DNA from 4 places in the Lawsonibacter sp. OA9 genome. Region 2 is predicted to be linked to each of the others. Evidence: predicted binding sites of a transcription regulator. Region 2 holds the regulator's gene; each other region holds the start of a gene.
What was found. The regulator Rex, encoded in region 2, represses fermentation and respiration genes when NADH is low (regulators of the CRP and FNR family bind a similar motif). The targets are predictions, from matches to a motif close to ATTGTTAANNNNTTAACAAT.
Positions count from the first base shown of each region.

Region 1: a site for Rex is predicted at 1,046-1,065, ahead of MCG44_RS14190 (acetyl-CoA C-acetyltransferase). Genes of this name have one in related genera too.
Region 3: a site for Rex is predicted at 1,277-1,296, ahead of gap (type I glyceraldehyde-3-phosphate dehydrogenase). Genes of this name have one in related genera too.
Region 4: a site for Rex is predicted at 1,286-1,305, ahead of MCG44_RS02380 (sn-glycerol-1-phosphate dehydrogenase). Genes of this name have one in related genera too.

Region 1 covers NZ_JAKNTI010000022.1:2,678,820-2,681,022, forward strand. The annotation lists gene MCG44_RS14185 (hypothetical protein) at 1-1,004, shown strand, start outside; gene MCG44_RS14190 (acetyl-CoA C-acetyltransferase) at 1,252-2,203, shown strand, end outside.
Region 2 covers NZ_JAKNTI010000022.1:1,356,815-1,359,017, reverse strand. The annotation lists gene MCG44_RS07670 (S-layer homology domain-containing protein) at 1-1,047, opposite strand, end outside; gene MCG44_RS07665 (redox-sensing transcriptional repressor Rex) at 1,044-1,712, opposite strand; gene MCG44_RS07660 (alanine/glycine:cation symporter family protein) at 1,884-2,203, opposite strand, start outside.
Region 3 covers NZ_JAKNTI010000022.1:2,695,243-2,697,445, forward strand. The annotation lists gene MCG44_RS14260 (hypothetical protein) at 1-53, shown strand, start outside; gene gap (type I glyceraldehyde-3-phosphate dehydrogenase) at 100-1,119, opposite strand; gene MCG44_RS14270 (dicarboxylate/amino acid:cation symporter) at 1,435-2,203, opposite strand, start outside.
Region 4 covers NZ_JAKNTI010000022.1:294,697-296,899, forward strand. The annotation lists gene MCG44_RS02380 (sn-glycerol-1-phosphate dehydrogenase) at 1-1,211, opposite strand, end outside; gene MCG44_RS02385 (DeoR/GlpR family DNA-binding transcription regulator) at 1,432-2,187, shown strand.

The sequences.
Region 1 (2,203 bases), 1.3 Mb from region 2:
CTGAGATGCTGCTAAAAAAATCCTTCCGGGTGCTAAACGCCTGGAAAGGCTGCGCGGCGGTGGCGGCCGCCATGGCTCTGTTATGCGCCGCCTGTGTCTATGATCTCTTTGGCGTGGAGAGCCGGATTCCCGATGCCGGCCAAGTCGCTTCCATCAATCTATCGGCAGACATGGGATACCCCATGGATATCAGCGGCTTCCATCTGTCCCAGATCACCGAGCCCGGCCAGATCCAGCAGGTCTTGGACCTCCACCAGGCCATCATCAATGAGAGGGACCGGAATGGAGCTGACAATTACAGCATATACGGTGATGACTACATCTTTTTCTATGTGACCTATACGCTGAAGGATGGGTCCACCCTGTCCCGTGAATATTCCAGCGTCCCCATCTTCCTGGATGAGTTGGACAAGGAGGGCTCTGTCACTCAGCTGGCCGACCAGTTGATCCAGAACCGCGGCCTGATCTCCATGGTGTATAATTTTGCCTCTTTCGAGGAACAGGGCCGGCTGGTGGAGGCCTATCTCACCGATGTCCGGATGCTGCCCAATTCCCTGTCCCCGGAGGGGGAAGATCGGAGCACCCTGTATCTGGACGGCGCCGCCGGGGAGGACCTGGAGGGCCTGTGGGAAGCGGTCAAGGCTGACTTTGCTGATGGGAGCATCGGCGTACGCTATCTCTTCAGCGACGAGGAGCGGTTGCGAAACACCTACCGCACCGACCTGCGTTTCCAATGGGAGCTACCCCTTGAGGAGCAGCCCGGCCGCGGCGGCCAGTATGCCCCCGCCGCAGAGAGCAGTCCCGTCGGCCAGACTTATTCCTCCTCCCTCAGCATCACCCTGACGCCCAACGCCAGCCGCACACTGGAATGGCTTCGGACGTTCAGCGGCCTGGGCTCCCAGTATGAGCTGGTCCTCCACGATGAGGAAACGGCTGTCGGAAGCGTTTCTACCGGAGATACCTCTGTGGCGGCCCTCTACCAGGAGGCCGTCCTTGCGGACTGAAGCCTTCTTCCCTCCCCCGGCTTAAAATAGAGCCGGGGGATTTTGTTAAAAAATTCACTATTTTACATAATTTTTGCCCTTCCGCTGATATAATTTTTGCGATTTTGTCAATCACAGGCAGGAAAGAGGCACCCTTGGACAGAAAAATTGATTGCTTTTTCCCCTTTCCTCCGATATAATCAGAACAAGAGCGGAAATCGTGGGCGTCCCTCTGGACGCCAAATAAATTTTGGAGGTAACAGAAGCTATGAAAGACATCTACGTTGTCAACTGCTGCCGCACCGCCATCGGCTCCTTCGGCGGCTCCCTGAAGGATATCCCCGCCGCTGATCTGGGCGCTACCGTCATCAAGGAGGCCCTGTCCCGCGCCGGCGTCAAGCCTGAGCAGGTGGACGAAGTCATGTTTGGCTGCATCCTCACCGCTGGCCTGGGCCAGAATGTGGCCCGTCAGGCTGCCATCAAGGCCGGTGTGCCCACCTCCGTCCCCGCCTACACCGTGGGCATGGTGTGCGGCTCCGGTATGAAGTCCGTCATCGAGGCCGCCCGTACCATCATGGCCGGCGACGCCGACATCATTGTGGCCGGCGGCACCGAGAATATGTCCGCCGCCCCCTACGCCCTGCCTGCCGAGCGCTGGGGCGCCCGCATGGGTGACAAGAAGGTGGTAGACACCATGATCAAGGATGGCCTGTGGGATGCCTTTAATAACTACCACATGGGTACCACCGCCGAGAACATCTGCGACGTGTGGGGCATCACTCGCCAGGAGCTGGACGAGTTTGCCGCCTCCTCCCAGAACAAGGCTGAGGCCGCCATCAACTCCGGCCGCTTTGACGACGAGATCGTCCCCGTGATGGTCAAGCAGAAGAAGCAGATGGTGGAGTTTAAAGTGGACGAGTTCCCCCGCGCCGGCGTCACCGCCGAGGGTATCTCCAAGCTGAAGGGCGCCTTCCCTGTGGGGCCTGAATCCCCCGCCCCCGCCGTGGAGCACACCTTCGAGCCCACCGGCATCAAGGAGTCCGCTGACAAGGGCCAGCAGCGCGTCACCGCCGCCAACGCCTCCGGCATCAACGACGGCGCCGCCGCTATCATCCTGGCCTCTGGCGAGGCCGTGGAGAAGTACGGCCTGAAGCCCATGGCCAAGCTGGTCTCCTGGGGCCAGGGCGGCGTGGATCCCAAGATCATGGGCGTGGGCCCCG
Region 2 (2,203 bases):
CTTTTGTGGACTGAGCGTCAGGCTGTCGGCAGAAGAACTGCTGATGATTCCCTCCGCCACAGCCCAGGACAGGGCATTATGAGCCCAGTCGCTGGCCTGCCCCAGGTCCTGATACCCGGACAGGTCGGCCCCCTCAGCCGCTTCCAGCCCAAGGTAACTCGTGGTGAAGCTGTACAGCAGCGCCGCCACCTGCTGGCGGGTCACTTGCTGCTCCGGGCTGAAGGTGTCTGCTCCTGTTCCAGCTGTAATTCCCTGCTCCGCGCCCCACTTCACATAAGGGGCATACCAGGCACTCTCCGGCACGTCGGCAAAGGTGACACTGGCGCGCTCCAGTTCCTCTTTCGGCGCTCCAGCCATCTGGTAGAGCACCGTCATCAGCATAGCTCGGTTCATAGCTGAACTCGGTCCAAAGTGGTGCTCGTCCATCCCCGAAAACAGTGTGTTTCGGTACACATAATCTACGGGAGCGTAGTACCAATCCGTCTGGCATACATCATAGAAGGGCGTCGGATCCTCTCTGCCGTCTTCCAGGGCATAGACGCCCTGGAGCCCCAACTGGGCCGCCCCGGACAGGACCGTTACACTGGCCACAGTATTCTCTCCCACCAGGTATCGGTGTCCGGAGGTCAGGCGGGCCCCGGAGGCCAGCTCTATTCCGTCTGTCACATCTATGAAAGCCCCGTCGTGAGAAACGGAGGCGGCTCCGTTCATCAACATGACTCCAGCCCCAGTGGTCAGTGTCATCTCATCGCCATCCGACCAATCTCTGGCCTGGAGCGTGGCGCTGTATGCGCCGCTCTCTTCGCCGGCCAGTTGCGCCAGATAGCCCTGATGCAGGTTATCGAGGCCTTTTTTGCTCTCCTCGTAAGTGCCCTGTAAGGCTTTTTCCGCAGCTTCGTTTCCAGTAGACACAGCCTTGGGCACAAAAGTCCCGGTCAGATAGCTGAGGCTGATCAGGCTGTCGCCCCCCGAAAGGGCATAAGCGCCGCAGGCCAGCATACCCAGCAGCATCACACCGCACAGCAGGCCGATCACAGGCCTTCTCATTGTGGCTCCCCCTTCTTCTCTTCCTCCCGATCCTCCCGCTGGGTAATCATGTAGCTCAGAGCCAAAAGGCTGTCAGAAAAATGGACCGATTCCACCACCACATCATCCCGAACACAGGATATCTCATAGTTTGTAAAATTCCAGATGCCGCGAACTCCGGCGGCCACCAGCCGGTCCCCCATCTCCTGGGCAGCGGCGATGGGCACTGTCAGCAGGCCTACGCTCACTTGGTTTTCCCCCAAAAAGGCCTCCAGGGAATCCGCATGATACACAGGCACCCCAGCGATTCTGGTCCCCACCACCCGCTCATTTACGTCAAAAGCGGCCAAAAGCTGAAAGCCGTTACTGGAAAATTTAAAATTTTCTATGATAGCCCGGCCTAGGTTGCCGGTCCCCAGCACCACAATGGTATGGCCCTGATTAATGCCCAAAATATCACCGATCTCCTCTTTCAGGCTGTCCACCTTATATCCATAGCCCTGCTGCCCAAAACCACCGAAGCAGAACAAATCTTGGCGGATTTGAGAAGCGGTCAGTCCCATAGATTTCCCTAAGGCATTGGAGGATATCCGGACAACGCCGGACTCCTGAAGCTCTGAGAGCTGTCGGTAGTATCTGGGCAGGCGGCGTATCACCGCCGTTGATACTCGGGTATTTCGTTTCATAGCTTTCGCCTCATCTGCACAACCTCCCCTATACAGCGGAGGCCACTGGATATGATGTTTTTATATAGTTTACCTGATTGCCCCCCCTTGTGTCAAATCCTTTTACGACTCAAAAGGCCCAGGGACGATTCGTCGTCCCTGGGCCTTTTATTGGCAGAAAGCCTGCCAGATTCAGTTCCAAAAATCAGTTTTTTCCTTCAGGCCGATGCTGGAGGCTTTGAATACAGGGTTCTTGCCCGCCCTGCGCTGTTCCATGTAGTCCTGAAGGGCCCGCATAGCTGTACGGCCCAAAATGACAATGACCGGCAGGTTGATGATGGCCATAATGCCCATGAGCACATCGGCCAGGTCCCAGACCAAGCCAAAGGACAACTGGGCCCCTACAAAGACCAGCCCGCAAGCGATAAGCCGGAACACAGTCATCGGCACGCTTCCCAGCTTGCGGTTAGCGATGTAGTTCAAACAGCCCTCACAGTAGAACAAGTTGCCCA
Region 3 (2,203 bases), 1.3 Mb from region 2:
GCGACTTGGAATCTGAGATCGCCTGGCGTACCAGAACGACCGCTGACGAGTAAAACAAAAAAGAGCCGCCTGCTGGTTTCCCGGCAGACGGCTCTCCTTTTAGGAACGGTCCACGCGGTACATATGGGAAATCAGGTCCAGCACTTTATTGGAGTACCCCCACTCGTTATCATACCAAGCGATCAGCTTGACAAAGCGGTCATCCAGCATGATACCCGCAGTTTCGTCCAAAATGGAGGTGTGGGGATTGCCAATGATATCGGAGGACACGATCTGATCTCTGGTATAGGATAGGATTCCCTTCATGGGGCCCTGGGCGGCCACATGGACAGCATGGCATATCTCCTCATAGGTGGTGGGTGTCACCAAGCGGGCGGTCAGGTCCACCACGGATACATCATTGGTCGGGACACGGAAGGACATCCCGGTCATTTTGCCCTTCAGCTCCGGAATGACCAGGCCCACCGCCTTGGCCGCCCCGGTCGTGGAGGGAATGATGTTGCCAATGACAGAGCGGCCTGTCCTCCAATCACGCCCCGCTCTGGCGTCTACCGCCTTCTGCTTGGCTGTAGAGGCATGGATGGTAGACATAAGGGCCTGCTCTATCCCAAAATTGTCCTGGATGACCTTAGTCAGAGGCGCCAGACAATTTGTCGTGCAGGAGGCGTTGGATACTACATCCATATCCGCGCTATAATTCCAGTGGTTGACGCCCATGACAAAGGTGGGCGTCATTTCATCTTTGGCCGGAGCGGTAATGACCACTTTTTTTGCCCCGCCCTGAAAATGGAGGGAGGCCAGCTCTTGGGAGTTAAAGGCCCCGGTGGATTCTACGATGTACTGTGCGCCGCACTCGCTCCATGGGATCTGCCCCGCGTCGCTCTGACTGAATACCCGGATCCTGTGTCCGTTTACGATCAGGTCGCGGCCATCATGTTCCACCGTCCCCTGAAAGGTGTGAAACACTGAATCATACTTCACCATGTACTCCATGTAGTCCAGGTCAGCCTTACGCAAATTGATGCCGCGCAGGTCAAAGCCGTCCCCTCGCTCCAAGATGATTCGGAGTACAACCCTTCCAATCCGTCCGAATCCATTGATCCCAACTGGAATACCCATTTTACATCATCCTCCATTTTACTTCTCAATAAATACTAAAAAATATATATTTAGTATAGCTTTCATTATATATCTCTTTTCTAATTTGTCTATATAATTAAATAAGTTTTTTCTAAATAAATATTTTTATTGCTTAATTCTATTATAGAATAATATAATTATTATTTAAATAAAAATCAAATTCTTTTCCGGCTTGTTTAAAAAGTAAGAGGGAGCCTCTCCCAAAGGAGGGGCTCCCTCTTATTGTTCCATTGACGCGCCAGCTTTGTGGATCGGGCGGCCCTCACCGCCTCTCCAGGCACAACGCGGAGAAAATCAGCGGACCGCGCCCTGCGTCTTGGCAGTCTTACGGTCCTCCATCTTGGACACGATGACCGCACAAGCGGCGTCGCCAGTGATGTTCACCGTAGTACGGCCCATATCGAAGATCCGGTCGATCCCGGCCACCAGAGCGATACCTTCGATGGGGATATTGACGCTCTGAAGAACCATGGCCAGCATGACCATGCCCGCCCCTGGTACGCCGGCGGTACCGATAGAGGCGAGGGTAGCGGTGAGCACTATGGTGACCATTTGTCCCAGGCTCAAATCAATGCCGAAGGCCGTGGCGATAAAGATGGCACAGACGCCCTGGTAGATGGCGGTACCGTCCATATTGATGGTGGCCCCCAGGGGCAGGACAAAGGAGGCCACCTCACGCCGGGCCCCCAGCCGCTCGGAACACTCCAGCGTAAAGGGCAGCGTCCCTACTGAAGACGCGGAGGAAAAGGCCATCATCATAGCCGGGGCCATGTAAGCAAAGAATTTGAGAGGGGACACTCCCCCCAAGGTACCCACGGTTAGGGAATAGACCAGGACGGCATGGAGGATATACCCCACATAGGCCACCAGCAGCACCGCCACTAGGGATGCTAGGATCTCCGGGCCGTTTTCCACGATGACCGGACAGATCAGGCAGGCGACACCAATGGGAGACAACTTGATAATCAGGTCCATAATCTTCATGGACACCTCATTGAAACTGTCCACAATCTGGGCGGCCACCAGCCCCTTCTCTCCGGCCAGCAGGATACCGAAGCCCAAC
Region 4 (2,203 bases), 1.1 Mb from region 2:
TTCCGGATCAGAGGGGAGGCCTCCAAAATCAGTTCCAGAGCCGCTTCAGGGACGCCCAGGTCAGACAGGGAGGCACTTGCCTTCAGGTCCGTTAAAAACTGATGGATCTGAGCGGCGGGAGGGATTTTCGCAATGATTTGCCGTATCTGAGGCCACTGCTGTATCAGCCGCTCCGGCGTTACCTGGGCCAGACAGTCATGGAGGTTTTCCTCCCGGCAGGCGGAGAAAAGCCTGGGGCCAAACACTTCCATCAGCCGCTCATCTGACACAGGGGCATAGGGCAGCGCCAGTGAGGCGATGTTCTCTATCTGGGATAGGCGCTGATATTCCTGAGCGATGAGAAGCGTGCCGACGCCAACCTTCTCTCCGTGGAGAGCGCTGCTATGAGTGCGCAGGGCCGCTGGCTCCACCTCAATGAAATGGGATACATGGTGTTCCGCTCCAGAGGCAGGGCGGGAGGTGCCAATCATCTGCATGGCAAGTCCGCTCATCAAAAGCCCGTAGACTACCGCCTCGTAAGCGGCGGAGCCGCCGCTGCGCAGGTCGCGGCATCTGGTCCAAATGCTGTCAACAGCATCCTCCATAATTTGATAGATGACTGGGCAAAGCTTTTCTCCAGTGAGGAGATGGGAGATGCGCCAATCAGTCAAAGCAATGAATTTGCCCAGCATATCGCCAATCCCGCTTGCGGTGAGCCGCCAGGGGGCGGCGGAGATCACATCAAGATCGGCCACGACAAGGAGCGGTGCCTGACAGGGTATCGTTTTTTTATATCCATGCCAAGTCATGGCCGCCACATTGGAGCAGAAACCATCGCAACTGGCGGCGGTAGGGATAGAAATGAATGGAATACCCCGCTCCGTCGAGCAATAGCGGGTGATATCGTGGACAGTACCCCCGCCAATGGCCAGCATCACTTGAATATCTGGTTCCAGACGAGCTAACACGCTGGCGGTAGAGTTCTCATCGGCATGGAGCCCAGAGGGGGATAGGATGATTTCCTGCTCCGCTCTAGGGTGTATGGAATTTGGGATGGCGCGGTAAGTATTTTCATCGTAGACCGCACAACGCTTTCCAACAACGGGAATGCTGGAAAGAATTTCCTCCAGATGGAAAAGAGCCCCTTCCTGAATGACACATATCTGGGTCGCAAGGAGGTGTTCCCCGCCGCAAGAGCAGGGTCCGCTCAAATGGTTGGCGTCTATTTTCACATTTCAGGACCTCCTGGGTATTCGAACAGAAACGAAAGGGAAACAAGACAAGCGCATTGACTTCAACATTTCCTTTTGTTAATATATAAACAAAAGGGAGGAAAATGGCTCGTGATTTGTACATATTTTATAGCCACTATAATAACTGAAGTGAGCATTTCTGTCAACAGTGTTAATATAGAACAATAAAAAATCATTTTCGCTCATGGAGAAGGGGACTATGCTGAAAGAAGAACGACATCAAAAACTACTAAAGGTCCTGGCGGAGAAGGAATTTGCCACGGTAGAGGAACTGAGCAAAAGCCTTTTGGTTAGTATGCCTACTATCCGGCGTGATCTGACTGAGCTGGCCCGCCGAAAGCTGATCATTCGCAATCACGGCGGAGCTATGCACATTCCGACGGAGAATGTGATAGCTCCGGTGGACTTCCGAAAGAGCGTCAACTACAAGAAAAAGAATCTTTTGGCCCGGGAGGCCGTAAAATTTGCTCTTAACAATATGGTGGTCTTTCTCGACGGTTCCACCACTGCTTCTTATCTGTGCGACTATTTAAAAGGGCGTCCTGATATCATTGTCATTACCAACAGCTTGACGACTGGCGCCCATTTGAAAAGCCTGGGCCTGCGAACCTACTGCCTTGGGGGCGAGGTAATCGGAAGCTCCTCCTCTGTGGGGGGGGCCATGGCCATTGAAACAGCCGCGAACTTTAATATCGACGTAATGTTCTTCTCAGCATCAGGAGTAAATGAGAAGGGAATGATCGTGGATACCTCAGAGAAAGAAACGGAGTTGAGGGCTTTCCTGCTGAAAAACGCGGCGGTCAGCGTGTTTCTATGCGATGGGAGTAAATTTGGCCACTCAGCGGTATATAATATCGCGTCTCTATCAGAGATAGACTATATGATTACCGACAGTCCAGTGCCAGAATCTTATCCTTCCCCCAAAAAGGAAATAATCTTAGTTGAGGAGAAGTGAACAGGCAGAAGGGCGG